2 regions of the Lysinibacillus sp. CTST325 genome follow, and region 1 is predicted to be linked to the other one. Evidence: a T-box and tRNA genes for the amino acid it is inferred to sense, from the RefSeq annotation. Region 1 holds a T-box; the other holds one or more tRNA genes.
The links. A T-box is a leader RNA that pairs with one kind of tRNA and senses whether it is charged. The one in region 1 lies ahead of argS (arginine--tRNA ligase), so its partner is inferred to be a tRNA-Arg.

Region 1 (15,676 bases):
GAATATTGGCAGATGGCACTCGGCAATGATTAAAGATTAGCTCAGCTGTGCTCCGTTCTCCGGAAATTGGAACCTGAATGTTTCCTAATTCAAAACCTGGTCTACCCTCTAATTGTTTCTCTACAATAAAAGCAGTTACTCTTTCACTAGCTGGCTCCACAACTTCCTTCGCCAATACAATAGCCCAATCTGCATATGGAGCAGCGCTAATAAAATGCTTTTTACCATGTAATATATAGTTATCACCTTCGCGTACTGCCGTGGTTTGAATAGCACGGGCGTCGGATCCTGCCCCAGGTTCTGATAGTGCAAAACAACATCCCGCATCAGCATTAATCACTGGCATTACATATTTTGCTATTTGATCCGGAGTAAATATTTTTAACATCTGACCAATGCGTAAAGGTCCGCCTATTTCACCTAAAACATGCCCCCATAAAACCGCCCCTGATTTTGCCAGTTCTTCTTTTAAGATACATAGCCCTTTTAGGCAAAGTGACTGTCCCCCTACCTCCTTTGGAAGGTTGATGCCATAAAACCCGAGCTCCTTTGATCGTTTTCTGACCCATTTAATGTGTTCCATTGGAATCTCTTGTTCTGAATCAATTTCATGTTCACTTTCAAACGGTAACAACTCGTTGTAAATGAACTCAAGTAACCTCTCTTTTAAATGTTGAATATTCTCGATTTGTACTGTTCCATGCATACTTTACTCCTTTCCAAAACACATTCTTCCTAAATAAGAAAGCGGTTTCACTTATTTGATTTTCAGAATAGTTATAATATTCTTAATGGTTATTTTATATATGGCTACGAGTAAAGTAAAATGGTAATATATCATATAAACTTGAACCAAATTCATATAAAGAGGAGGTAACATTGTGCATTTAGAGCAATTAAAATATATTGTTGAAGTAGCTAAAACACGTTCGATTTCCGTCGCTGCCCAGAATCTTCATGTTTCTCAATCTACCATTAGTAAGGCAATTACCAGTTTAGAGCAAGAATTAAGCATTCAATTGTTTACACGTTCACGGTTAGGAGCCCTGCCGACAGCAGAGGGTAAAAACATTCTTAAAAAAGCGTATGAAATTGTCATTAAACTTGAAGAAATACAAGAAGAAGCGCACGAGCAAGCCTCATTAATAAACGGAGAATTAAATTTATCGGCAAGCCCAAGCTTTTTCCTACCAATTTTACTTGGCACGTTAACAAACTTTAAAAAAGACTATCCTACCTTTCGCATTCTTATGACAGAAAAAAAGTCACCGAATATTATTGAAGATGTTATCCAAGGAAGGATTGATATTGGATTAGCTATGCTCGATGAAATCGATTGGAATGCACATGAAGAGTTGATTTTCGAAGCCTTATTAGAGGGAAAAATCATGGTATGTGTCAGCAAACACTCTCCATTCGCATTCAGTGATTATATAACGCCTGAGGAGTTAATAAATGAAACAATAGTGATGTATGATGGGGTAATATGGAAAGATTCCATTTCTTTATTTATGAATAAATACGGACCAATGAATATTTTATTTACCTCTAACAATACCGAAGTCATTAAAAAAGCAGTTGCAGATGGTTTAGCGATAAGCTTTTTGATGGATATAGCACTAAAAGATGATCATTATGTTAATAGTGGAGATATTATTCCGATTCCATTAATAAATTTCGAATCTCATCAACGATCTTTCGGATGGGTACGATCAAAGAAAAAGCATTTTTCTTTGGCAGCTCGAGAATTTTTAAAATACCTCAAATTTAATATTTCCAAGTTAGAATAACGTATTACAAAATAATTTAATGATATTAAAACCGCATTTTTTTATGGACAGTTTCACAAAGACGAAAAAACAGCTCTATACCGATTAATGGACTTAAGATTGCAATTTAAGAAAGTAAAGATTTTATTCTAAAATGTTGACTTTCCCCCGCCATGGATTCGATTTTTTTATTTTCTTATTCGAATAATCATTAGTTTTAAAAAATAAGTCATTTATATAACCATAGGCTTTTTGCTATTTTGAAGCATTTAATTAAATGTCGCTTTTTTTATCTTTTTTAAGTCGAAACTTTTTTAAAAAAAATGTATAAAAAATAATAAGCGGTCTATACTATAAAAGATTTCACTTCCAAATCCAATGACAAGGAGGGTTAACCCGATGAGTGGGGCTGACCGGTAACTCAGAAGGACCATCAAAGCTGAATGAAGCTAAAGCACAGTTGTCTTAAAATTTAAGATCAATGCGGAAGCGAGGCAGTGTGTCATGGAGCACTATAAGTAAGTGAGAATCAGGCCCGGGAATAAAATCCCGGGTTTTTTGTTTTGGTACTATAGCTTTGAAAAAGCTTAATTGTTTGAAATAAAATTTTATTAAATCACTTCTTTAGTTATTCTTTGAGGGATTCTTTTTTAATTAACGTGTATAAAAAAGAATGAACGATCTATACTATTAAAGATTTCACTTCAAATCCAATGACAAGGAGGGTTAACCCGATGAGTGGGGCTGACCGGTAACTCAGAAGGACCATCAAAGCTGAATGAAGCTAAAGCACAGTTGTCTTAAAAATTTAAGATCAATGCGGAAGCGAGGCAGTGTGTCATGGAGCACTATAAGTAAGTGAGGATCAAGCCCGGGATTTTTTAATTCCGGGTTATTTTTTTGTTTTGGTACTGAGCTCATTAAGGTAATTTTTCAATGGATATTTATGCTAAAATTATACTTGAAGAGCCTTAACAATAAATCGAAAAACTAAAATTAAAAGACAGACAGGAGTTTGCTACGATGATTAAAGGTTTCGGAGGAATATTTTGGAGAACTAACAATCTTGATGTTATTAAAAAATGGTATAGCAAAGTGTTGAAGGTTGAAATAGAAGATTGGAATGGGACTATAATTAAACCCCAATTAGGCAATGAGACGATTTTTTCTTTCTTTACTGAAGATGACAGTTATTTTCCAACAGAACAACAAGTGATGTTAAATTTCCAAGTACATGATCTAAACGAGATGATTAAGCATCTTGAACAAATTGGTGTACCTCTTGCCAAGGAACAAGAGATTAGTGAATTTGGAAAGTTTATTTGCATTGAAGATCCTGATGGTCGACTGATCGAGCTGTGGGAGAAATAGCGGGTTGTAATACGTTGCAAATATAAAGGAAGTGCCTAATTCTTTTGAATTAAGCACTTCCCTTTTTTCTTTAGTTTGATGTTGTTTTCAAAAAAGACTGAAGAGCATCGAAGAAACGCTCACCGTATTTTTCGAATTTCACTTCACCAATCCCACTTACATGACGTAAGTCTTCTAGCTCTGTCGGCTTTTTATCACATAAATCACGCAATGTTTTATCAGAGAACACTACAAATGGTGGTACCTTTTCCTCATCTGCAATCTCTTTACGCAGTAATCGTAAATGCTCAAATAGCGGATCATTATCTACAAGCTTACGCACAGTAACAGCTTCTTTTCGCATGACCTGTCGATTCCCCAGTAGAACTTCTTTGCCTTCTTCTGATACATAAATGGTTGGAAACGTGCCATGTTTAACGGCAAGAACGCCCTCAGCAATTAAAAACTCAATAAAGGTTGAGACATCCTTTGAGGAATATTGTCCTTTTAATATTCCATAGGTAGACAGCCTTGCAAAGCCAAATTCCGAGACCTTTTGGTTTTTGGAGCCAATTAACACTTGGGCCACCATTGTCTTACCAAATTTTTGCCCCATCCTTACAACACAAGCTAACACCTTTTGTGCATCTACCGTCACATCTTTGACTTCCCGTCCATCATTACAATTACTACAACGACTACAAGGAGCCCCTGCCTCGTCGTCAAAATACGTTAAGATCGCATTTTGTAAGCAACCTTCTGTATGACAATAATCAACCATCGTTTGCAGCTTGGCTAATTCCTGTGAAATGCGTGTTTCATCCTGTGTTTGTTCAATTAAAAAGCGCTGTGTTTGAACATCACCTGATGCATACAGCAAAATACAGGCACTTGGCAAGCCGTCCCGTCCTGCACGTCCCGCTTCCTGATAATAACTCTCCATATTGCGCGGCATTTGATAATGAATAACAAAGCGTACATTACTCTTATCAATCCCCATTCCAAATGCATTGGTAGCTACCATTATGCGTGCTTCGTCTTTTAAAAAACGTTCCTGCTCAGACATACGCATGTCCTCTGACAGACCAGCATGGTATTTCGCCACAGCTTCGCCCGAGCGACTTAAAAGCTCATAGATTGCATCTACAGCCTTTCGTGTAGCTGCATAAATAATGCCCGCTTCATTTTTATTTTTCATTAAATAATTTTTAATGTAGCGCTCTTTGTGTTCACCGATTAACACAGAGAATGCTAAATTATCGCGCGAAAAGCCGGTAATTACAGTTGATTGCTCATCAATATCTAATAATTGTCTAATATCATCACAAACAGCTGGAGTAGCTGTTGCTGTAAGCGCCAAGACAGTTGGCTTTTGCGGCCACAATGTAAATAATTTTTGGATTGCTCGGTAACTTGGTCTAAAATCATGCCCCCACTGGGAAATACAGTGTGCTTCATCTACAGCAAGTAAAGGTACTGATAAATTCGATAGTACCTGTAAAAATGTTGCACTCTCTAATCGCTCAGGCGCTATATAAAGAAGCTTTAAATAACCTGCACTCGCTAGCTGCATCGTTTCATTCACTTCTTGCACGGTTAAAGTACTATTTATATATGCTGCCGGAATATTTGCAGCACGTAATGCTTCTACCTGATCTTGCATAAGAGAAATTAAAGGAGATACGACGACTGTGAGGCCATCTAGCATGAGTGCCGGAATTTGATAGCAAATTGATTTACCTCCGCCAGTTGGCATCACACAAAGACTTGATTGACCTCGTAATGTTTGTTCAATAATTGGTTCTTGTCCATTGCGAAATGAATCATAGCCAAAATGATGTTGTAGCATTTGTCTTGCTTGCTCCATCCAACTTTTCACTCCTCTGTTGTTAGGCGAATTAGTTTATACTCGCCTTGTTCATTTTTATTTATTTCATATACCATCATAGAGTTCGCAAGTGCCTCTTGACCAGCAGAATTTGTTAGTACATATTCTGATTTAGCACGCACAACAATATTTTGTCCTTTCATGCTGATGTCTTTAATCAACGTATTGGTAAAATGAATTTTCGCTTGCTTCGAGGCATAGTAGGCAACCATGTTATCCAATGTGCCTTGTACATCGTCAGTACCTACGAAAGGTTTCATGACACTAGCATCTTGAATCTCAACAGCTCCTTTTAAATGCTTATGAAATGTATCTAGAAACAGCTTTATTTCATCGGCATTATAAGCAAAAATATTCTTTCCGTATTGATCAATAGCTCGCTTGACTGCTTCTTTATCGCCTTGTTCAATATATGGATATAAGTTTTTGGATTGAGTTAGTCGATCATTTGTCTTCATATTACCTGAGATCCGTTCATCTAATAACTGTTCAATATCTTTATATGGCAATATAAACGGCTGTGAAACACCGTTTTGCTTGCGTTTAAAATAGATGCCCACAAGTTCACCATTCTCTGCTTCTAGAACCGGGCTCCCTATAAGTGTATTTTCTTCTGCATCTATGTAATAAGCTGCTACGTTGTCACTATATTTTTTTATGATGTGCGGTAAGCTATCGACATAAACAGCTAACTGATTTAATTCACCGTTATAGATGGTCGGCATCTTAACCGATGCGTTATATGGTACTTCTAAAATGGCTAAATTATATGCTGTAGATATATAGTGCACATCGGCTTCCATAAGTTTATCATTATTAAATTGTACGAGCGCAGCTGGCTTTGAAGCTACGAGCGCACCATTTGTCAAAATATAAAGTTTAGCGTCTTCTTTTTTAATAATGACTCCTGCACCGATTCCGTTCTCCCCAACTACTTTCACTTCCGGTACAATTTTTTCTTGCTGCTTCGTCACAGTTTTTTCCGATTTCACATCGGACTTTTTAGTATGAAACACCTCTGCCAATGTTTCATTTCCACAGCCCGTTAATAATAAAGCTGTTGCTCCAAGAATGAGCATCTCTTTCCGCATACGTTCACCAAAACTTTCTATCAAATCTGCCTCTGCATAAGGCACGATGTTGGTCACTCAAGCATTCACACAAGATGTGAAGTTCATGGCATGAGTTCCGCTATCTCAGCGGAAATTTGTATACCCGCCAAAAAGTAACCTCACCCCACATTTATCTTATCACCAATGCTGAATGCAAGATAAACATCTTTCTTTACTATCATAAACAAGGTTACTATACGTTTCAAGTTTACATAATAATATTATCTAAGGTTTGGTGTTATAAAAATATTGCCCTCGCCTTTTACTCAATTCGTTATACCTATAAAAAACGGCTCTTTTTTAGGTTTGCTATGAAAAATGGCTTATAATTTGCGGTTAAAATGTTATTTAAAAAAGAAGTCTTCTCGTTCATTAATTTTATAGACAATACATTGTCCATTTTGTTACGATGATTTTAGACAATGTATTGTCTAAAAGAAAGGACATCTTTATGAACAAAGACTTATTTCTAATGCAACAAATATATTCAGCCCTTTTTTCTGTTGGCAATAAAATTCAAGTACAATCCGATCAATATATAGAAAAATTAACATCTAGACAATTTATGGTTATTTTAGCTATTGCTCATTTACCTGAAGATCAAACATCGTTCAACAATATCGCAAGAAAACTAGGAACGACTAAACAGAATGTAAAACAACTAGTCACTACTATGAAAAACAAAGGATATGTTGAAATTGCCCCTAGTCAGCATGATAAACGTGCGGTCAACACTACAATTACTGAGTTTGGTAAACAAGTTGCATTAGAGGCAGGAGAAAAAGGAACTTATTTTTTAGCGGATCTTTTTAAAAATTTTTCTACTAATGAACTAGAGACAATGTGGGGTCTATTAAAGAAGTTATATAGTTTTGATGGTGAAGAACAGGATGGTTTTGAAGAGCACAGTAACTTGACAATGGATGAAAATCAAAATGACGTTCAGCTGAAGGTTTTAAAGGAATTTGAAAGACGAAGAAATCATATAGAGGGAGAATGAGAAATGAAAGATAGATCCGAGAAATTAATTAATATTGAAGAATTTGTCTCGGTTAACGGTGTAAATCATTATTTATTTCATTCAGGTACTAATTATGATAACCCAGTATTACTTTATTTACATGGTGGTCCTGGTAGTGTTGAATCCCTTTTTGCTCATGCTTTTCAAGAAAAATTAGAAGAAACTTTTACGATTGTTCATTGGGATCAGCGTGGTGCTGGAAAAACACTTACTAAAAACCCCGATAAATATCCTACAATTGATGTCATGCTAGAAGATTTATATGGAATTATTCAATATTTAAAGCAGAAATATAAAAAGGAAAAGATCGTTTTACTCGGAAGGTCTTGGGGCACTATTTTAGGAAGTATATTTATTAAGAAATATCCTGTAGACATTGCTTATTATATCGGCGTGGCACAAGTTGTCTCCTTTCTTGAAAATGAGCGTGTTGCTTATGAAAAAATGAAGGAACAAATAGTAAAGGCTAATGATAAAAAAGCTCTAAAAAAGCTAGAAGCTATAGGAACTTATCCTGGAGAAAAAATAAAGTTTGATCGAGAGTTTTTAAAGAAATGTATGAAAATCCGAAAACTTCAAGGGAAATATGGTTTAGCTGCGAAGAGTGATCTTCCTGTATTTATATCAGCATTTAAAAGTCCTATTTTTAAATTATCAGATCTTCTCGCATTTTCAAAAGGACTGAAAGCAAATAGCAAGGTCCATGAATTTTTAGAAGACTTTGACCTGACGACAGAATCCTCAGATTATAAAGTTCCCATTTATTATATTTTAGGTGAAAATGACTGGCAGGCTCCCTCCATTATTGCAGAAGAATACTTTACTAAAATTAATGCTCCCCATAAAAAATTATTTATCATTCCAAATGCCGGACATAGAATCATGACAGACGAAACGAACTTGTTCTCAGATACATTATTTCAGATATATAACAATGAACATTGTATGGAGGCGTCTAGATCTTATAAAAGCTCATAATAAAAATGAGAACTCAAAGCCGATTTTTTAATAAACAAGGTGAAATCGGCTTTCTTCATATCTTATAGGTGTAGCTTTAAAAAAAGACATGCCGTATATTCGCGCATGCCTCAACATTATTTTTTCTTCAACATAAGTGTAGTAGCTATAATGCCAATCATTAATATGATAAAAATCAAATAAGTAAATGTATGGTTTCCAGTCACATCATAGCAGTAGCCGATCAGTATTGGGATGATGGAGCTTATCATAAAGCCACCTGAAAGCACCATAGATGACCAGCTATTTGCCTCCTCGTCATTTCTTGCCTCATCCAATGGTAACAATAAACCAATTGGAAATAAGCCACTTAATACGATCCCTATTATGAATACCGCAATCCATAATAAAGTCCCTGAGCCTAACCATAGCAACACAAAGCCGATCACGCCAAAGAACCCTAAAGAAAAGAGCCAAGCGATTCGACTGGACCATTTTTCCATTAGTATAGGAACTAAAATATTTCCAATCATCTGTACAATAGACATAAAAGTTAGCATAGAGCTTGCAGCCCCAAGAGAGAAGCCCTTAGCCTGTACTATCGGTACTAGCCATGACATTATTGAAAAGAACAAAGATGTTTGTATGCCAAAGTAAATTAAAATGGTCCAAGCACGAGCATTTTTCCAAGGATTTCGTGCTGCATTTTCTGTCAATACACCTTTCTCTGGCAGCTCTTCATTTTGTATTGCTAGTAACCATATACAAAGAGCAATGATAGCAAGTATTGCCCAGCTGCCAAGCGCCATCGTCCAGCTCTCCTGAAAATGATTATAAAATGTTATGGTTAGCGCTGCACTCAATGTTGCCCCTGTTCCTATTCCAAATGAATAAATACCTACAACGGTTGTAAAACGGTTCGGGAATTTTTTCTTTATATAGGCATTTAATATAGGTCCAATAAGTGCAATGGCAAATCCTGCAGCAAAGCTTGTGACGACAAGTAGTACATAACTTTCTTTTAAAAAGCGTAGCCCATTTGCTAATGCCAGGATCATAATTAAGAGCGTAATTGCAGTTTTTGTTCCGAGTTTTCTTTGTAATGGTACTGCGAATGGTGCAAAGAGACCCATACAAAACACCGGAATAGAAGTTAAAAAACTCATTTTTGTATTTGATATATGGAGTGATTCCAAAAGTACATTAAATAGTGGTCCTATTCCTGTGACTGCTGGGCGCATATTGAGTGCAACGAAGAAAATACTAACAGCCACAAGTACCATGGAAACACGCCATTGCTTTTTCTCCATACTTTCTAAAAACCTTCTCTCTATTTTTACGGTTAAAAATTCAACTAAATTTGTCAGATCTCAGAATTCTCACTATTCCCTTTTACCATTTTTTCTAGTATCGGTCAATTTCATGGCAATTAATGATGAAAAGATGCGGCTTATACACTTACATTTTTTTAGGCGCAGCCATTCCCAATAAGGCTAACGATTCTTTTAAAACAATGGCTACACAATGACAAAATGCTAATCGTAATGTTCTCTGGTTGTCATCGACCAATATTTTATTTTGAGCATAATATTTATTAAATACACGCGCTAATTGCCATGCATATTTAGCAATTTGTGATGGATCTGCTTGCTCAAAAGCCTTGGCAATTACTTTCGGAAACTGTTCTAGTAATAAAACGACTGGCCACGCATGCTCCCCTAATGCTTCAAACGATAATTCGTAACTTTGTTCATTTGCTTTTTCCAAAAGAGATGAGATACGAGCATACGTATATTGAATATATGGCCCTGTTTCACCTTCAAAATGCATCATGTGCTCAATCGAAAACTCAATATCATGAAGACGATTATTTTTTAAATCGTTAAAAATAACCGCTCCTACACCAACCTGACGTGCAATGTTCTCTTTATCCACTAGATTCGGATTTTTTCCCTCGATATTTCGCTTCGCCGTAGCAATCGCTTCTGTAAGTACATCTGCTAACAAAACGATCTTTCCTTTACGCGTCGACATTTTTTTACCCTCTTTTAGAATCATCCCAAAAGGTACATGCTGTAAGTCTTTTGTCCAATCATACCCCATCTTTTCAATGACTTTAAATAGTTGGTGAAAATGAAGCGATTGTTCATTTCCTACAACATAAAATGATTTTTTAGGGTCATATTGTTGTTTACGATAAAAAGCAGCTGCTAAATCACGTGTAGCATAGAGCGTAGCACCATCTGTTTTAGTTATTAAGCAAGGTGGCATATTATCTATTTCAACGACATAAGCACCCTCCGATTTCACAAGCAGGTCTTTTTCCACCAACTCTTTAACAACAGCAGTCATTTTGTCATTGTAGAATGCTTCCCCAGCGAAAGAATCAAAGTTAATTCCTAGTAGTTGATAAATGATTTTGAATTCTTCGAGTGATGCATCTCTAAACCATTGCCATAAAGCTAAAGCCTCTTGATCCCCATCTTCCAATGCTTTAAACGCTGTACGTGCCTGTTCGTTGAGTGTTTCATCCTGCTCCGCTTCTTCATGGAACTTCACATAAATTTTTAACAGTTCCTCGATTGGGGCAGCTTCAATTGTTTTTTGATCTCCCCATTTTCGATAGGACACGATTAACTTACCAAACTGTGTTCCCCAATCTCCTAAATGATTAATGCGAATTGCTTGATAGCCGTTTTTCTCGGCAATGTTGGCCAATGCATTGCCAATCACAGTAGAACGTAAATGACCCATGGAAAAAGGCTTTGCTATATTAGGTGAAGAAAAATCCAACACTACATTCCCCTTCGATTTCTGCTGAGTCCCGTACAAATTTTCTTCTTTTACTATTCGGCTAAGCACTTGATGTGTAATCGTCGGTTGATGGTAAAATATATTGACATACCCACCTACTACTTGAACCTCTTGTATGAAATCACAGCTTACATTGTTTTTTATGTCGGATGCGATACTGTTTGGAGATTTTCTTAATTTTTTTGCCAGTGTGAAGCACGGAAATGCCAAATCCCCTAAGTCCAAATTTTTCGGTTTTTCTAATAAGCTTTGAATGTCATTGACAGATAACTCATTATTTAATGCCACAGCGATACTTTTCGCAATTTGTGTATGCATGTTCATTCTCCTTTCAATTTAAAATCAATTACGCCTTGGCGTAATTGCGTCCGGATTTTGAATTGTGCCCGCACAATTCATTCCTTTGAAAATCCGTGACATCCGCCGGAGGCTTTGTCTTCACTCGGTAGGTGTTTGTACATTCACTGAAAAGGGACCACATCCCCTTTTCATCTTCTAGCTTTAGCAGTAAGAGACTTCTACTGAATGAAGATAAAAAAAGCCCCCGTCTCTAAAAATAGAAACGAGAGCATAGTTATCCCGTGGTACCACTCTAGTTGCCATATCAATATGACCACTTTCCATTGTTAACGAGGTGACTCCCCGATATTCTCTACTACTAATTCGAGAACCTTCTCCAAAGTGCGTTTCATTTATGGCTACTGCATTAGGCTCACACCATCCCTAATTCGCTTTCCAGTAGCTCCATAAACTACTCTCTTTTTCATTGAATTTATCCGTAATTTCCGAATACTCTACACGAACTCCAGATCGAAGTCAACAGCCTTTTCTGAATCATCAGTCAAAAAACGTGCTAGGAAGTAACTGATCTCGCCATCATATCTTTCTACACTATTTAAGCATCTTAAAATCATACGAATGAATTGACTTTCCCCTTACCGAAGTCAATATTGCATGTAATCCCTCCAATTGAATTTCACTTACCTTTTTACCACTTTTCAACGAATACACTTCTATATAATATTTATCCTTTTTCTTAGCATCATATCTTACAACATACAGTTTATCATCTTTAAAAAAAGTGGCTTCATTATGCCTTACACCATCTTGTGAAGGATTTTCAATCGTAAATTTAATATCGATGTCATCTGTTAATTTATTTAACGTAAATACTTCTCCTAGTCCGTTCATATAATAAAATTCATTTTCATATAAGTAAGTTGAATTATTTGTACTATACGGTATTAGTGATATTAAGTTATCATGATCTTTATAAGTAGCTAGGACAATCCTTTCTTGTTCCAACGTTTCTCTATTTATACGAAAAAGTATCTCATTTTCGCTATTTAAATCTACACTATCACCCTCACTAAGAACAATATAATAATATTTTTCATCACTTACGATGGAAGACGAAGGACCATATTCCATATTTTTTTCATTTTTAAGCTGAATCATATTTTCAACTTTCACTTTATTCTCTTCAAAAATCACTTTTCTTACATCATATAGATTTTTCTCTAAATCTCTTGTCAATATTAAAACTTCATTTTCCCCTACTCCAGATGTCAATATGTAATATGGAATATTCCCTATTTCAAACCCTTCCTCATTCCCGAATATTACATTTGAATTATAGCCACCTGCATCTGTAGATGTATCTATTCCCGAATTATAAATACTAAAATATAAATTTTGCTGTTTTAAATATCCTGTTATTTCTCCTGTATGTTGATATTTCATCTCAAATTCTTGATAGTTATCCCCAATTAATCTGATTTTATCTTTACTTTCTAACAAAACCTCTTCTTCATTACCTTCAGATACCGCTATACTACCTAGCTCTAAACCATTCATTTTATATGCACTAGTCTTACCTTTATCGTCAAGAAATACGGCTAAACTTACGCCTCCATTAAACATATCTTGATCCGCTGTAGTTGAAAAATACAGGATGGCTTGCTTATCTGCCAAAAATCCTTCCCTCTGAATATCTTTCTCTCCAATATACTTACTTTGAAAATAACGATTGTATATGAATATTGCTATTACTAGGATAAATAGTCCAATAATACTTATATATATTTTCCTCATCGCATCCTCCAATTCATAAAAAGACAATGAGCTAATAGTCATAACTCATTGCTTTTTCTTTTACTTAGATATTTCGAACCAACTTTGTTTTACTAGCATCTCGGACATCTCTAGGATATACGCCTAGCCCACCATCTTTATCCAAATCTAAATTGCCATTTAACATATAAGCTGACCAAATTAATTTCGAACAATTTTTGGCACCTGTATGACTTGTTGTTCTATTTGTAGCAAAATTATATGAATAGTCATCCTTTCCTACTCGACTATATGCCCAATCCGCAGCATTATTTCTATTAGATGTTGATGTCGTGACTGATTTTACACAAGCCCCACCTTTGTCTACTAGTCTAAATTTAGTAGGAATAGTACGAACCCCATCATTCGGTACAGATTCAACGATTAAATCACTGGCATAGTACATACCAACATGCCCGTGATTTAAATAGGCTGTTTGAGAATCAGTATAAAAAAAGTTCCCTTTTGTACTTGTTCCTACAGAAACAGTCCCCCCGCTACCTCCTCTTTTTCTATTTTCTTTTAAGCCTTGTAATTCATTTTGCTTCAGTTCATCATAAATTTGTTTAGCTACGTTCTCCGTTGTATCCCCTGTATTTTCCGCAATTACATTAATCTCTGAAATTAATTCTTCGACGCTGACATCTGGTTGCATCTATAAAATTTCATTTAAATAGGGCAATTCTTCACTTTCTGCAAAAGATACATTTGGCATAAGTAAACCTATCAAACTCACTGCAAATAAACTAAATAATATAATTTTCTTCATTCAAACCTCTCCTTTACTTTTTTATAGTTTTGAGTAATATACCATAGGCTATCTGAATTTAAAAATCAGTTTTTTTTGATATTTCAACGAATTTTGATAACGCTTAAACTTGACTTTTTCGATGCAGTATCTTCGACATGGAAAACTAAACAAGAACGTCCTATATAGTTTTAAGTTTTAAACGATTTCAAACTCCTATCCTATATTAGTACGATGAAATATAAGGATATCGTGTAAACAAAAAAGGCGTCCAGTTAACGCCTTTTCCTTTTCACCCACAGCAAAAATTTAAGGTCACCTTCAAAAATAGAAAGGTGACCTCAAAAAAATTTATGGTGTCAATGATTAAGTAGAATCCGATCAGAGATGAAGGAATATGGGTTCTTAACTTTTGAAAGATAATTTTATGACCATTGATAATTAAGTATGAATCAATTGGAAATAGATAAAAAGTAAAGGTTCTTTCTATTAAAATAACTTAACTTTACTGAAATATGAGCTGTCATTTAAAGTCAACAGTCTTTTCGGAATTATCAAGAAGTAAATTGTACATTAAAAATGTTCTGCTGAATAATTAACAATAACACTTCTTTCAGCCTGCCATACATTTCGCACCTTATTTTTCTTAATGTCATAGTACAAAAGTACACTCTCTTTAGGTATTTCCAAAATACTATAACTCTTTTGTTCATCAATAAAACTAGATAAAAAATAAAACCCTTCTTTTTTTTCATCGAATTTAATGGCGCGAATTTTCGAATAAACACCATTACTGTCTAGTAAGGGCTTTACGGTGTTGGATTGGATATCTATTTCTACAACATGCGAAATAGAACTGTCTACAGCTTCATCATAACTGATTATTACTGAGCTAGCATCTGGTGACAATGATGCGCCACTAATAAATCTCTCTACATCGGCTATATGTTTTATTGGTTGACCTTCTATACTATATATATCTAAACTATATTTGGTCGGTTGTGATTTCGTTTGATTTTTATTAGCCTCTGTAAGTTTCTTCTGATCTTCGTTCTCAGAGAAAGAGACTACCATTAATTGATTATTATTCGGGTTATAATTAAAATCTAAAACACTTCTGTCCTTATTGTCTTCTTCCCAAATTTGTATTTTCTTTGTTTGAAGATTGTACGTAGCTATATGAAAATTTCTAAATTCATCTCTTAATAGTATTCTCATCAAAATAATATTTTGGTCTTTGTCTATTTGGATAAAATCAACGTTCTTAAATACAGTGGTTAACTGTTCCATCTGATTCGTGTTTAGGTCATTTTCAAATAATTGTATTGTATGATCTGATATGCCATCAGCAAAATACAATTTATTAGTACGTTCAGAAAAAGCGAAAGCAGTATAATCCGCCGTTTCTTTACTAAAGAGTAATTTACTTTTATTTTGAATCTGGTCAAAAAGATAGAAGTTAAATTTTAAAGTTTTTGGATCAAACAAATTGATGTAAAGATTAGATTCAGAGGCATTAGGATCATCAATTGAAAAAATTTTTTTATTAAAGGCAATGCAAATCATTACGATGATTATCAAAATAACTAAAAATCTTTTCAAGATCCCCACCCTTTCTACTATATAGGATTAAAAGGATTTATTCTGATAAATCCCATAAAGTTTTATAGTTTTCCCTACTATTAATAGTACCCCTCACTCTAACTATCTAGAACTCCCTGTTTAGCAAACGAATACTCACAATACACATATCACTGTTTTTATATAATAAAAGTAAAACCAGTATTATTTGGCAATCGTCTAATAAATGAACACGTAAGGAGGGACGATATGGAGGAAACAATAACAGCAGGCGACTTATCACGAGATCAGGTGATTGAGGAGCTAATGACCGATTATGGTCAA
Region 2 (15,676 bases), on a different contig from region 1:
TTATTTAAAGCTCTTACTAAAATACGGGAAGCTTCATCACGTTTAATATGTATATTTAAATCTTTTAATTCTTCGCCTTTTACCCATTGATCAATGATTTGCTGACGCATTGTCTCTGACCCATGTTGGAATGTTAAAGCTGTTACAGCTAAATTTAGAAACTCCTTAGCAGATAGACTTTCTTCTTTAACTTCTACTTGGCTACTAGTTTCATTGGCAGCACGCACTTCCTGCATAGATAAAGGAATGACAGCAGATGACGTTAAAATTACCGCTAATGATGCTGATAAAAACCTCTTATTCATAATGATTCCTCCTTATATCAGTTCAAGTTATATCGTTTGGCAATACAATGAAATTATACCAATTTCAGTATACTTGTCAATTATTGGTTCTAACAATAAAAGACTGCGCAAGAAACTTACTTCCTGCACAGTCTTCTTTTCTATTATTTTTTTAGATGGCTATCTAAGAATTTTAGCATTGCCGTGTAGAATTCGATACGGTTTTCTTCATTATGGAAACCATGGCCTTCATTATCTTTCAGCATGTATTCCACATCAACGCCTCTAGCACGTAATGCTTCAACAATTTGATCGGACTCAGCCTTATTTACACGTGGATCATTTGCACCTTGAGCTACAAATAGCGGTGTTTTAATTTTATCCACATGGAAGACAGGTGAAGCTGCTGTTAATAGCTCCTTATCTTTTTCTGGATGCCCTACACGCTCATAAAGCATTTCACGCATTGTTTCCCAATATGGAGGAATTGTATTTAATAGTGTAAAGATATTCGATACACCTACGTAATCAACTGCTGCTGCATATAGATCTGGTGTATAAGTGATACCTGCTAATGTTGCATAACCTCCAAAAGATGCACCATAAATTCCGATGCGTTTAGGGTCTGCTATACCTTGATCGATTGCCCATTGTACGCCATCTGTAATATCATCTTGGATTTTTAGACCCCATTGCTTATTACCAGCTTCAAGGAATTTTTTACCGTATCCAGCTGAAGAACGGAAATTCATTTGTAGTACCGCATAACCACGATTTGCTAGTAATTGCACCTCAGGATTAAAGCCCCATGTATCGCGTCCCCATGGCCCACCGTGTGGATTGACGATAAGTGGCAGATTTTTAGCCTCTTTGTTTTTTGGTAAAGTTAAATAACCGTTAATTGTTAGACCGTCTCGACTTGTATATGAAATTGGATGCATTTCTGCAAGCTCCTCTTGTTTTAACCAAGGGCTTAATGTTGCCATCTCTGTCATTTCATCAGTTGTTGAATCATAGTAATAATATTTTCCATAAATAGTGTCACTAGAAACGCTGATAATGAATTTTGTCATTTCTTTGTTGTAATCATTAATGCCTAATTCACTTTCTTGAACACCTAATTTGTTTTGAATTTTACGGAATAGTTTTTCAAAGTCTTCGTCAAAGAATTGATAGTGTGCTTTATCTGTTATATATCCACCGTATAATAATTTATCTTTCTCAGGACTGTATAATACACCCATTACATCCACTTCTGAATTGGACATAATTACTTCTTCTTTACCTTCTAAATCATATTTCACCACTTCTACTTTATCTCTTCCTTTATTAGAAGTTGCGAAAATATGTTTATTGTCTTTAGAGAAAGCAAGTGGCATTACTTCATCCCCTGCTTTCATTTCTATAAATGGTTTGAATTCATCCTTCTCTGAGTCACGGTAAAGGATAGTTCCTTCTACACCATCTGAAGCAACTGCCATACGTACGTTTCCATCATGATCTGCTAACCAACTTGAAATATTACCTGGGTTTTTCGCAACATGTTTAGTTTCTCCAGTCTTCACATTAAGCTTGTACACATCAAAGACTTTTGCATCTTCTTTATTCATCGTAATAAGGATTTCGTCTTTAACACCCTGTAGATCACTTAATAACCCAACTGTTACATTCGGATATGGCGTTAAATCTTTTTCCTCATTACCATTAAATGTTGTTGAATAAATGTGGAAGTTTTCATCGCCACCTTTATCCTTTACATATAGTAAATTATCATCTTTCCAGAAGGATCCACCAATATCGCGATCCGTTGAACTAGATACACGTACTGGCTCACTATCATCATTCATTTTTTTTACGAACACATTTGAACGATTTTCCCATGCAGATTTATAAGTAATGTAATTTCCATCTGGTGAAAGTTGATAGCCGGCGCTTCCTGGGTTTTTCATGAAATCTTCGACGGAAATTTCTTTCACGCCTTCATTATTGCTGACACCATTCTTCACATTTTTAGCATTGTTTAAAATTTTGACCGCATCTTGTTTAGTAATCGTTTCACTATTCGAAAGACCGTTAAATAAACCTAGCTTATTTGCTTTTTCTTGATACTCAGCAAGTGTTGCTTCTTTTTCCTCTTTATTTAAAGCTCTTACTAAAATACGTGCCGCTTCATCACGTTTAATATGGATACTTAAATCTTTTAATTCTTCACCTTTTACCCATTGATCAATGATTTGCTGACGCATTGTCTCTGATCCATGTTGGAATGTTAGAGCTGTTACAGTTAAATTTAAAAATTCCTTAGCAGATAGACGTTCCTCTTTTACTTCTACTTGACTGCTAGTTTCATTGGCAGCGCGCACTTCCTGCATAGATACAGGAATAACCGCAGATGACGTTAAAATAACCGCTAATGATGCTGATAAAAACCTTTTTTTCAAAATGATTCCTCCTTATATCAGTCGCATTATATCATTTATCAATACAATGAAATTATAACAACTTTGGTGTATTTGTCAATTATTGGTTCAGTTGATAGAAAGAGATATTCTTTATAATAAAAGACTGTGCAAAGAAACTTACTTCCTGCACAGTCTTTTTTCATACTTATTTTTTTAAATGGCTATCTAAGAATTTTAGCATTGCATTGTAGAATTCAATACTGTTTTCTTCATTAAGGAAACCGTGGCCTTCATTATCCTTCACCATGTATTCCACATCAACGCCTCTTGCACGTAATGCTTCAACGATTTGATCAGATTCAGCCTTATTAACACGCGGATCATTTGCACCTTGAGCTACAAATAGTGGTGTTTTAATTTTATCCACATGGAAGACAGGTGAGACAGCTGTTAATAGCTCTTTATCTTCTTCTGGATTACCAACGCGCTTATAAAGTTGGTTACGCAATGTGTCCCAATACGGAGGGATTGTATTTAAAAATGTAAAGATGTTGGATACACCTACATAGTCCACTGCTGCAGCATATAAATCTGGAGTATACGTAATTCCAGCTAAAGTTGCATACCCTCCAAATGATGCACCGTAAATTCCGATGCGTTTAGGATCTGCAATGCCTTGGTCGATTGCCCATTGTACACCATCTGTAATATCATCTTGGATTTTTAGACCCCATTGTTTATTACCAGCCTCTAAAAACTCTTTTCCATAACCAGTTGAAGAACGGAAATTCATTTGTAGTACTGCATAACCGCGGTTTGCTAGTAACTGTACCTCTGGATTAAAGCCCCACATATCACGTGCCCATGGACCACCGTGAGGGTTTACGATTAGTGGGAGATTTTTAGCCTCTTTGTTTTTCGGTAAAGTTAAATAACCGTTAATCGTTAAGCCGTCACGACTCTTATATGAAATTGGATGCATTTCTGCAAGCTCCTCTTGTTTTAACCAAGGGCTTAATGTTGCCATTTCAGTCATTTCATCTGTTGTTGAATCGTAGTAATAATATTTTCCGAAAACAGTGTCACTAGAAACACTAACAATGAATTTTGTCATTTCTTTGTTGTAATCATTAATGCCTAATTCACTTTCTTGAACACCTAATTTATTTTGAATTTTACGGAATAGTTTTTCAAAGTCCTCGTCAAAGAATTGATAATGAATCTTATCTGATACATATGTACCGTATAATAATTTATCTTTCTCTGAACTATATAATACACCCATTATATCCACTTCTGGGTTGGACATAATTACTTCTTCATTGCCTTCTAAATCATATTTAACCGCTTCTACTTTGTCTCTTCCTTTATTAGATTGCGCCAAAATATGTTTATTGTCTTTAGTGAAACCAAGTGGAGTTATTTGATCCCCTTCTTCCATTTCAATAAATGGCTTGAATTCATCTTTTTCTGAATCACGATATAGAACAGTGCCTACTACACCATCTGAAGCAACTGCCATACGTACATTTCCATCACGGTCTGCTATCCAGTTCGTAATATTACCTGGGTTTTTCGCAACATGTGTAGTTTCGCCAGTCTTTAGGTTAAGTTTGTACACATCAAAGACTTTTGCATCTTCTTTATTCATCATAATAAGGATTTCATCTTTAACGCCCTTTAAACCACTTAATAACCCAACTGTTACATTTGGATAAGGTGTTAAATCCTTTTCCTCATTACCATTAAATGTTGTTGAATAAATGTGGTAGTTTTCATCGCCACCTTTATCCTTTAAATATAGTAAATTATCATCTTTCCAGAAGGATGTAAGAATATCACGATCCTTTGAGCTAGATACACGTACTGGCTCGCTATCGTCATTCATTTTTTTCACGAAAACGTTTCTACGGTTTTCCCATGCAGCGTTAAAAGTAATGTAATTGCCATCTGGTGAAAGTTCATAGCCGACATTTCCTGGATTTTTCATGAAATCTTCGACAGAAATTTCTTTCACGCCTTCATTATTGCTGACCCCATTTTTCACATTTTTAGCATTGTTTAAAATTTTGACTGCATCTTGTTTAGAAATCGTTTCACTAGCTGACAGACCGTTAAATAAACCTAGCTTATTTGCTTTTTCTTGATATTCAGCAAGTGTTGCTTCTTTTTCCTCTTTATTTAGCGCTCTTACTAAAATACGTGCCGCTTCATCACGTTTAATATGTACACTTAAATCTTTTAATTCTTCACCTTTTACCCATTGATCAATGATTTGCTGACGCATTGTCTCTGATCCGTGTTGGAATGTTAAAGCTGTTACAGTTAAATTTAGAAACTCCTTAGCAGATAAACGTTCCTCTTTTACTTCTACTTGGCTACTAGTTTCATTGGCAGCGCGCACTTCCTGCATAGATACAGGAATAACCGCAGATGACGTTAAAATAACCGCTAATGATGCTGATAAAAATCTCTTCTTCAAAATGATTCCTCCATATATCAGTTTATGTTATATCGTTTGTCGATATAATTGAATTATAGCAACTTTATCCTTATTGTCAATAATTGATAAGAATTAAGTATATTTCCCTTTTGAACCAATAAAAAAGTGAACTGCATTGAGTTCACTTTTTACTATAAACAATTGTGCCTCGGCATAATTGCGTCCGGATTCGGCTCTGTGCTTAGACCTGCATAAGTGCCGCCACGATGTCGTTTCGGTAATGCCACAGGACGTAGCGTTTTTACCGATGAAAAGTGACTCAAAACCGCATTCATCTCCCACATATAGAGGTTAGAGATGGATGCCTGAAAGAAATTAAAATTTCCGACTTGCTCCTCCACCAGCAGATGAGCCGCCTCCGAATCCGCCAAATCCACCGCCCCTAGAGCCGCCACCTCCGATTCCACCTGAAAAACCACCCGGAAAACCGCCACGTCTACCAGAACGAGGCCCTCCACCTCTACCGTTAGAAATAAATGTATAAACAATAAGTACGATGATAACGATTAAAATAATCATCCACGTTGGCATTTCTTCATTGTCAGCTGTATTTGCAGGCATCTCTCCATCCCAATTGTACTCTTGCGCGACAGTTTGAAATACTTCTGCATATGTTGCTTTAAATGCCTTATTGATGTCTCCAGCTCTTGCATTTGGATAAAACGCTGTATCTAAAATGCGCCCCAACTTGCCATCAGGTAATGCTCCTTCGAGACCTTGACCTACAGCAATAACGACATCATTATTGCCATCGCCCTGCCCAAATGTTGCTAAAATTAAAACACCATTATTTTTTTTCGCTTCACCAATACCCCATGAACGAATCATTTTTGTTGCATACATTTTCGGTTCTTCTCCGTTAATAGTATCTACCGTTACGACCATAATTTCAGCACCTGTACCTTTATCCAGCTGCTCTGAATGATGATTGAGTTCTTCCTTTACGGATGTGGATAAAACATTAGCATAATCATGAATATACGTATTTTTCATCGGTGTCGGCATTGCGGCATCTGCCATTCTCATAGATAGAATAAACATGACGCTAACAATTGCAAGTTGGATGATAAACCGTTTCATTATTGTTTACCTGAACTGCCAAAATCTATAGATGGTGCCTTTTCAGCACCCGCAGCTGCTTTAAAGTATTCTTTTTGTTCAAAACCAAACATCCCTGCAATAAGATTGCCTGGGAAACGTTTAACCGTTTTATTAAAAGTCTGTACTTCATTGTTGTAGTCTTCTCGAGCCACTGCTAAACGATTTTCTGTCCCAGCTAATTCATCCATTAATTGACGGAAATTTGCATCTGCCTTTAAATTTGGATAATTTTCTACGACTACTAGTAATCGACTAAGTGCTCCGTTTAATGTATCATTGGCAACCGCCTGTTCCTTTGGACTTTGTGCACTTCCCATTTGTGCACGTGCCTCTGTAATGCTAGCGATCACTTCTTTCTCATGGTTAGCATAACCTTTTACAGATTCTACTAAGTTCGGAATCAAATCGTAGCGACGTTGTAGCTGATTTTCAACCTGAGCCCATTTCGAAACTACGCTTTCCTCAGCCGTTACTAGGCTATTGTATTTTGGAATAAATAGTAAGGCCAATACAACTAAAATAATAACGATTATACCTATAGGTCCAAATATTTTTTTCAATTCTAAAACCTCCTTCGCTTTCTTTTAGCTATCATCCATGTTTTGGCGATAAGCCTTTCTTTTTTCACCACTAATTTGCAGCAAAAAAACATCTCTATTCTACATATATGCAAATGCATTAATACCGTATGAAATTTGTCTAACGTGCCATACTAATTACTGTAACAAACTATGATATTTAGGAGGCGCTTTTTTTGACACAATCGTTTCAAAATGAATCTTCAAACCAAACATCATTCAACCAACAACAAAGCCTAAATCATGGTGGACATGAGCAAATGGACTTACATGAAACAATCGGTGCAATCATTGCTTGTATGAATCAATCCATTGTTTTACGTCCACAGGTTAAGGACCAAGAGTTGCTTAGCATTTTGGACCGCCAATATAATTTCACATTAGGTATGTATAACACTATTGTGGAATCTTATAACACAGGTCATGATCCAACTGTTCCTACAGGTCGCTATCAAATGGAGACAGGAAATAATTTTAAATATGGAATGACTCCTGGCCAACCTAAAAAGCCAATACAAAATGCAAATGAACTCAGCGATGAATGTATTTCTGGCTTCTTGCTTGGCGCTCAAAAAGGGTTAGCGAAAGGTATGACTGCTTCAGCAACAGAAACTACAAACCCTGTTGTCCGACGTGTTGTTGCAGATAGTATTCCCAACTGCATTGAAATGGCATACGAATTATCTATTTACCAAAATATGCATGGCTACTATCAAGTACCTCAATTTTCTCAACAAGATATGCAAACGATGCTTAGTGCATACGGCACTACTACAAATCCCCTTCATTAATGATAAAAAACAAGAGCAGCCCCATCTGTGGTCACTATCACATAGGGGCTGCTCTTGTTTATTGAATTATAAAACTTTCCTTAAAAATGCATTCGTTCGTTCATTTGTGGATTCCCAAAAAGCTCTTCCGCGTTCCCTCTTCGACAATATAGCCACCTTTCATAAAGACAACATGATCTCCATCTAGAATAAAACAGCGCGAATAACTGAAAATAGCACCAAATAATGTTTATTCATTCCCGGTGCTAAAGTTAGATTATTTGCAAAAAAAAAAGAATCCCCTCAGATAGGATTCTTTTTTTCGACTAGTATAACTAGTCTTCACGTACAGTATGTTCACTAAAAAATAATTTGGAGTTGTTGCTTTTTTGAAGGTTTGAAAGAAACAAATACGGGAATAATGCCTATTAGGCAATATTTCCATTATTTTTCCTTCTCTTTTCCCCACTAAGCAGGCTGCTAAACTACTTATTAGGAGAATTGAGTTATTAAAGTATATCAAATAATCAGTAAAATGGCGCCCTCGGAGGGAATCGAACCCCCAGTGCAAGAACCGGAATCTTACGTGTTATCCATTACACCACGAGGGCAATTAAACAAAAAAAAAAGTACTCACCCTAGGCTTTACGAAAAGCATGATGTAGATAACCCTCATGTGAAGCATACCTGCAAAATAGTGTACTGTACTTTAACTTATGTGACCTTTTCAATTATACAAACGTATTGCCCATATTTCAACTATAGAATGCAAAACATTTTAACTTTTTTTATCTCCATTCAATAAGTATCAAAATACCTACAGAAAAAAGACAATCCTCGGATGGATGTCACGGATTTTGAATTGTGCTGATACACTGTTTATTTGCGAAAGAGAGTGGCGTTTGCGGTATTCTTTATTTACGTGGAAGCGATGCGCATCGGTATTCTTTATCGGCGTGGAAGCGATGCGGCAACGGCATTCTTTATCGGCGTGGAAGCGATGCGGCAACGGCATTCTTTATCAGCGTGGAAGCGATGCGGCAACGGCGTTCTTTATCGGCGTGGAAGCGATGCGGCAACGGCATTCTTTATCGGCGTGGAAGTGAAACGGCAGCGGCATTCTTTATCGGCGTGGAAGCGATGCGGCAACGGCATTCTTTATCGGCGTGGAAGTGAAACGGCAGCGGTAAATTTTTTTGTAGCCAAAACCATGCGGCGACAGCAAATGTTTTCTGGGCGAAAGCGATGCGGCGGCAGCAAATGTTTTCTGAGCGAAAGCGATGCGGCGGCAGCCAATGTTTTTTTGCGAAAGAGATGCGGTGGCAGCAAATGTTTTTTTTGCGAAAGCGATGCGGTGGCAGCAAATGTTTTCTGGGCGAAAGCGATGCGGCGACAGCAAATTTCTGAGCGAAAGCGATGCGGCGGCTATAATTACGCCAAGGCAAAATTGATTTAATTTATTTTACTTTAACAGGGTTAATATTTGACCTTCCCTGACTATAATGTGTATGATAAGGATACAGCTGAAATGCAAAGGAAGATTTCAGCAAAAGTATTCGAATTTAGTTTTTTAAGGAGGATTTAACATGAATTTAATTCCTACAGTTATTGAACAAACAAGTCGTGGTGAACGTGCGTATGACATCTATTCACGACTACTAAAAGACCGTATTATCCTATTAGGAAGTGCAATTGACGACAACGTTGCTAACTCAATTGTTGCTCAACTTCTATTCCTACAAGCAGAAGATCCAGACAAAGATATCTATCTTTACATTAACTCACCGGGTGGATCTATCACTGCGGGTATGGCAATTTATGACACAATGCAAATTATCAAGCCACAAGTACAAACAATTTGTATCGGAATGGCAGCATCTATGGGTGCTTTCCTACTTGCTGCTGGTGAACCTGGTAAACGTTTCGCATTACCAAATGCTGAAGTAATGATTCACCAACCTCTTGGCGGTGCACAAGGTCAAGCAACTGAAATCGAAATTGCTGCAAAACGTATTTTATTCTTACGTGAAAAATTAAATGGAATTTTATCGGAACGTACTGGTCAACCACTTGAAGTCATTGCAAGAGATACAGACCGCGATAACTTCATGACAGCTGAGCGTGCAAAAGAATACGGCCTAATCGATCAAATTATGGAACGCAAATAAAAAAGTTAAAGGCATCTCAGATTATTTCTGAGATGCTTTTTTGTTCGATATTAAATGTATGCATGGTTTGATAGGCTATCCTTCAATTTGATGGTTCTATCCACGATTTTGGCTCTTCTTTCCGTCGCTTTGACTCTTCTTTCCGTCACTTCGACTATTCTTTCCGTCGTTCTGGCTCTTCTTTCCGTCGCTCTGACTATTCTTTCTGTCACAGCCTTTTCTTTCCGTAATTCCAGCGCTTCTTTCCGTCGCTTCGACTATTCTTTCCGTCGCTCTGGCCCTTCTTTCCGTCGTAGCCTTTTCTTTCCGCCGCTTCGGCCTTTCTTTCCGTCGCTTTGACTCTTCTTTCCGTCGCTTCGGCCTTCCTTTCCGTCGCTCTGACTATTCTTTCCGTCGCAGCCTGTTCTTTCCGTCGTTCTGGCTCTTCTTTCCGTCGCTCTGACTCTTCTTTCCGTCGCTTCGGCCTTCCTTTCCGTCGCTTCGACTATTCTTTCCGTCGCAGCCTGTTCTTTCCGTCGTTCTGACTCTTCTTTCCGTCGCTTCGACTCTTCTTTCTGTCGCAGCCTCTTCTTTCCGCCGCTTTGACTCTTCTTTCCGTCGCAGCCTTTTCTTTCCGTCGTTCTGGCTCTTCTTTTCGTCGCTCTGACTATTCTTTCTGTCGCAGCCTTTTCTTTCCGTAATTCCAGCGCTTCTTTCCGTCGCTTCGACTATTCTTTCCGTCGCAGCCTTTTCTTTCCGTCGTTCTGGCTCTTCTTTCCGTCGCTCTGACTATTCTTTCTGTCGCAGCCTTTTCTTTCCGTAATTCCAGCGCTTCTTTCCGTCGCTTCGACTATTCTTTCCGTCGCTCTGGCCCTTCTTTCCGTCGTAGCCTCTTCTTTCCGTCGCTTCGGCCTTTCTTTCCGTCGCTCTGACATTTCTTTCCGTCGCTCCAACCTTTCCTTCCGTCATTCCAGCTCTTCATTCCGTCGCCGTCGTCCTATCCTTACTTCCCATCGCTTTGGCTCTACTTTCAGGATCTATTTATTCTGTGCAAAAGCGCAAAAAAACTGTCCAACATGTAAGTTCTACTGTTTGGACAGTTTTTGCATCATAGTTTTTTAATCTTCTTTTTCGATTAGTGCTGCTAATGCTGTAACCGCTTGCTCAGCATCGTTGCCATCGCTGCTAAGTACTACCTCTGTTCCTTTTGCAATGGCTAAGCTCATGACACCCATAATGGATTTAGCATTAACTTTTTTCTCGTCTTTCTCTAGAAAGATATCCGCGCTAAAACGGTTTGCTTCTTGTACAAATAGCGCTGCTTGTCTAGCCTGTAGTCCTAATTTTAATTTTACATGGACTCTTCTCTCGGTCATTCTTAAAACTCTCCTTTACTACCGTTCATCTATTATTTTTATCTTACCTTACTTACTAGCAAAAGAACAATACGCGATTGCACATCAAATTCATACCTGAAAAGTATGAAAATTTAACCACCAATTTTTTCTCCGCTTCTTAATGCATCGGCTATCTCATCGATTTTCCGTAATCGATGATTGACACCGGATTTACTAACCGTTCCACTTGATACCATTTCACCAAGTTCTTTTAGTGTTACATCTTGGTATTCTACGCGTAATCGTGCAATTTCACGAAGTTTTTCTGGCAATTGATCTAGACCTATTGAATTTTCAATAAATCGGATATTCTCTACTTGACGTAATGCTGCGCCTATTGTTTTATTCAAGTTCGCTGTTTCACAGTTGACTATGCGATTGACACTATTTCTCATGTCTCGCAAGATGCGAACGTCTTCGAATTTCATCATTGCTTGATGAGCTCCAACAATATTAAGGAAATCAGAAATTTTTTCCGCTTCTTTTAAATAAGTTACAAAGCCTTTTTTTCGTTCAATTGTTTTTGCATTTAGCTCAAATTCATTCATTAAATCCATTAAAGCCTCTCCATGCTCTTTATATAATGAATAAATTTCTAAATGGTAGGCTGATGTTTCTGGATTGTTGACAGAGCCACCAGCTAAAAATGCGCCTCGTAAATACGCTCTTTTTTGACCACTCTTTTTAATGAGCTTCCTAGAAATAGTATGATTAAATTGAAAGTCGTCTGAGATGATTTCTAAATCAATCAGTAGCTCACGCGCACCTTCTCTTACACGGCAAATGTATACGTTATTTTTTTTCAAACGCATTTTTTTTCTAACAAGTAACTCTACATTATACGGATACAGCTTCTTCATAATCGTATAAAGTCTTCTTGCGATTGCAGCGTTTTCAGTTTGTACGTCTAAGCTTAACTGTTTATTAGCAAAGGATAATGAACCATTCATACGAATTAGGGCAGATACTTCTGCTTTCATACAATGATTGTCCGCTTCTATTTGAGTTAACTCTTTTTTCGTTTCAGAAGCAAAAGACATATCACGCCCTCCTTTCAACTTTTTGTTCTATGTATATGTTCATCTTATCATATACAATAAGCGCTTTATAATTCTCTAACTTCTTGTTCATAAATATTTGCGTAATCCACAAGCCATTTCGCAACGTTTGTAGCATTATGACGCACCGTCCCATCTGGGCGAATCGTGGCAATATCTCGTTTAATAACCTCTAATCCCATACTTTCAAGCTTTGGAACGTCAAATGTTACTGGCTCAGCACACTCTTCCTTATACAGCTCTTTTACAGGATAAGGTAGTTTTACATCATTTACCAATATAGAATCGATGAAGGACTCTCCAACATGTTTATATATAGCTTTAACATGATCGCCTGCTGTATAGGAAATGGTTTCACCTTTTTGAGTCATTAGATTACAAACATAAATTTTTCTTCCTTTAGCCTTTACAACAGCATCTCCTATTCCTTTTACAAGGAGGTTTGGAATAATGCTTGTATATAAACTTCCTGGACCAATTAAAATATAGTCAGCACGATGAATTGCTCGAATAGCCTCTGGTAACGGTTTCACGTTTTCTGGCACTAAAAAAACTCGGCTAATTCGGTTTTTAGCCTTTGGAATTTTAGATTCCCCTTCAATGATTGAACCGTCCTCAAGCTCAGCATGTAAATTTATCTTTTTATTGGCAGCTGGTATGACGCGACCATGAACCTTTAAAACCTTTCCCATTTCACTAATGGCATGGTTAAAATCCCCAGTAATATCTGTTAAAGCAGTCAGCATTAAATTACCTAATGAATGCCCACGTAAATCTTCTGATGCAGAAAATCGGTATTGAAACATTTGCTCTACAAGCGGCTCAACATCCGATAACGCCGCGATCACATTACGGACATCACCAGGTGGTGGAATATCATAGTCATCCCGTAAACGTCCTGAAGAACCACCATCATCTGCTACTGTCACAATTGCAGTAATATCAAATGGGTGGTGCTTGAGCCCTCGTAGTAACGTAGAAAGCCCCGTACCACCACCAATTACAACAAGCTTTGTTCGCTTCTTTCCCATTCACTCAATCCTTTCTACGATTGATGTCACGATGTGTAATAACAGTGTTTTCCTTCCCAGCTAAATATGCCCCAAAATACTCTGCTAATGTTACTGAACGATGCTGTCCTCCAGTACATCCAAAGGCAATGACAAGTTGTGATTTGCCCTCTTGTCTATAGAGCGGAATCATAAATTCAAACAAATCCGTTAGTTTTTGAATGAGTGTTTGCGTATCTTCAAGTGCCAGAACATAAGAAGATACCTCAGTTTGTAAACCCGTTTTATGGCGTAACTCTTCTACATAATATGGATTTTTTAAAAAACGGACATCAAATACTAAGTCAGCATCTATCGGCATACCATGTTTAAATCCAAACGACATGATATTAACTGAGAAAATATTATCAGCATCACTGGCAAATTCTTTAGCGATTTTTTCACGCAGCTCTTTAGGCTTCATATTAGATGTATTGTAGACAAATTTAGCGCGACCTTTTACTTCGGATAAAAGCTTACGTTCTTGTTTAATGCCATCTAATGGCAAACCATTTACAGCCAAAGGATGTGCACGTCTTGTCTCTTTATAACGTCTAACTAAAGCTGCATCATCTGCATCTAAAAATAAAATTCGTGCAACTATATCGCCTTCTTTAAGAATATGGTCGAGAGCGCCGATAAGAGAATCAAAAAAATCGCCACCACGCATATCCATGACAGCTGCTATACGTGTAATATTTTTACCCGAATCCCTTAGTAAGGTTAAAAATGTTGTGAGTAACGCGGGTGGTAAATTATCAATACAGTAATACCCTAAATCCTCAAAGCTTTGAATAGCTACTGTTTTCCCAGCTCCAGACATTCCTGTAATAATAACTAATTCATGTGTACCTTTTGGTCCTTCAACCACCACTGTCATGCAGCTCCTTTATTGTTCGATTGATATTTGTATTTTCTCATGAAGTAATTCAAAATCAGTTGTGTATTCAAATGTACCGTACTGAATGCCTGATTGTGAGATAGCAAATTGTAAGTTTGTTCGATCACCTTCAGCCATTGGCAAATGTTTCAAATCCTCTACTGGGTGCCATGCAAGTTTGCCTTCTCTAGTTTCTTTAAACGGTACTCCTTCTACATCCTTTGCAACAAATGTATAAAGCATCCATTCGTCCACTACCTCATTATTTTCTTTAATAACCATCGTATAAACACCCTTTAAATGAGCATTTATTGGTGTGACATTTGTTTCTTCTTTAAACTCACGTACTGCAGCCTCATAAATCGATTCACCGCTCTCCATTTTACCGCCAGGCGCTACATACCAGCCACGTCTCGGCTTCTGAAGCAATAACACTTGATCGTCTTTTACGGCTATTAAATTTGCAATTCTTTGCATAGGCACACCTCTAATCTCTTTTGCATTCTACCTTTTATTATAGCAAGACCAAACAAGGTTTGTCCTCAATTCTAAACTTTACGTCATTGCAATTTTAACTTCATCGATACGGTTTTTAACCTCTACTCAAACATATGAAACTCCGTCATAAAAATTTCCGTTCACAACAAAAATAGGTTGCTCCACCTAATTTGGTGGAAACAACCTACTCAACAAAATAAAAGGGGGATTGCTAATTACAATTTATATCTTACACCTTTTATATGTCATTCAAGTTACAACTATATTAAGACCGTATTAAAATTGTATTATTTTCCTTAAAATAATGATCTTGGACACTTCTCCATAACATGTGCTTGATTCAACTTATACATCCCACTCTGGGAGGAGACTGCCCTTATCAATATCCACTTTAAGCATTAATTTTTTCTAATAATTCTTCTACATAGTGCTGTACTGCTTGTGCTGCAATACTTCCGTCACCTGTCGCTGTAACGATTTGACGAAGTGATTTTTCACGTACATCTCCAGCTGCGAAGATACCTGGTACTGTCGTTTCCATATTATCATTTGTCAAAATATAACCAGCATCATTTAAAATACCTAGAGACTCAAATGGTTTTGTTAATGGAAGCATACCAATGTATACGAATACGCCATCAGTAGCAAAATCAGATTCTGTACCATCTACAGTTGATTGTAATGTTACACTTCCAACTTTACCGTTAGCCTCATTAATTTCTTTGACTGTTGCATTCCAAATGAAATCAATTTTTTCGTTAGCAAAGGCACGATCTTGGAGAATTTTTTGTGCACGTAATTTATCACGACGGTGCACAATTGTTACTTTATCAGCAAAGCGAGTTAAATAAACGCCTTCTTCAACAGCAGAATCCCCGCCACCTACGACAACAAGATTTTTTTGTTTGAAGAATGCACCATCACATACTGCACAATAGCTGACACCACGGCCACCAAGTTCTTTTTCGCCAGGCACGCCCATTTTTTTATACTCCGCACCTGTAGAAAG

Region 2: it encodes a tRNA-Arg, which carries the amino acid that the T-box ahead of argS (arginine--tRNA ligase) is inferred to sense. The anticodon was not compared.

The regions. Positions count from the first base shown of each region.
Region 1 covers NZ_BAAFHO010000002.1:372,141-387,816, forward strand. Annotated here, with positions in the region: gene ACYQ73_RS07225 (acyl-CoA dehydrogenase family protein) at 1-706, opposite strand, end outside; gene ACYQ73_RS07230 (LysR family transcriptional regulator) at 882-1,790, shown strand; gene ACYQ73_RS07235 (VOC family protein) at 2,793-3,140, shown strand; gene recQ (DNA helicase RecQ) at 3,211-4,986, opposite strand; gene ACYQ73_RS07245 (TcaA NTF2-like domain-containing protein) at 4,995-6,155, opposite strand; gene ACYQ73_RS07250 (MarR family winged helix-turn-helix transcriptional regulator) at 6,592-7,119, shown strand; gene ACYQ73_RS07255 (alpha/beta fold hydrolase) at 7,123-8,118, shown strand; gene ACYQ73_RS07260 (MFS transporter) at 8,235-9,407, opposite strand; gene argS (arginine--tRNA ligase) at 9,556-11,235, opposite strand; T-box leader at 11,467-11,687, opposite strand; gene ACYQ73_RS07270 (hypothetical protein) at 11,803-13,005, opposite strand; partial or broken gene ACYQ73_RS07275 (YiiX/YebB-like N1pC/P60 family cysteine hydrolase) at 13,070-13,792, opposite strand; gene ACYQ73_RS07280 (hypothetical protein) at 14,345-15,373, opposite strand; gene ACYQ73_RS07285 (sigma-70 family RNA polymerase sigma factor) at 15,602-15,676, shown strand, end outside.
Region 2 covers NZ_BAAFHO010000012.1:118,493-134,168, reverse strand. Annotated here, with positions in the region: gene ACYQ73_RS21855 (S9 family peptidase) at 1-305, opposite strand, end outside; gene ACYQ73_RS21850 (S9 family peptidase) at 449-2,725, opposite strand; gene ACYQ73_RS21845 (S9 family peptidase) at 2,892-5,168, opposite strand; gene ACYQ73_RS21840 (TPM domain-containing protein) at 5,505-6,269, opposite strand; gene ACYQ73_RS21835 (LemA family protein) at 6,269-6,850, opposite strand; gene ACYQ73_RS21830 (spore coat protein) at 7,045-7,659, shown strand; tRNA gene ACYQ73_RS21825 (tRNA-Arg) at 8,175-8,249, opposite strand; gene ACYQ73_RS21820 (hypothetical protein) at 8,570-9,094, shown strand; gene clpP (ATP-dependent Clp endopeptidase proteolytic subunit ClpP) at 9,225-9,806, shown strand; gene ACYQ73_RS21810 (hypothetical protein) at 9,861-10,145, shown strand; gene ACYQ73_RS21805 (hypothetical protein) at 10,142-10,330, shown strand; gene ACYQ73_RS21800 (HPr family phosphocarrier protein) at 10,904-11,161, opposite strand; gene whiA (DNA-binding protein WhiA) at 11,275-12,222, opposite strand; gene ACYQ73_RS21790 (gluconeogenesis factor YvcK family protein) at 12,288-13,271, opposite strand; gene rapZ (RNase adapter RapZ) at 13,276-14,169, opposite strand; gene ACYQ73_RS21780 (NUDIX domain-containing protein) at 14,179-14,646, opposite strand; gene trxB (thioredoxin-disulfide reductase) at 15,059-15,676, opposite strand, start outside.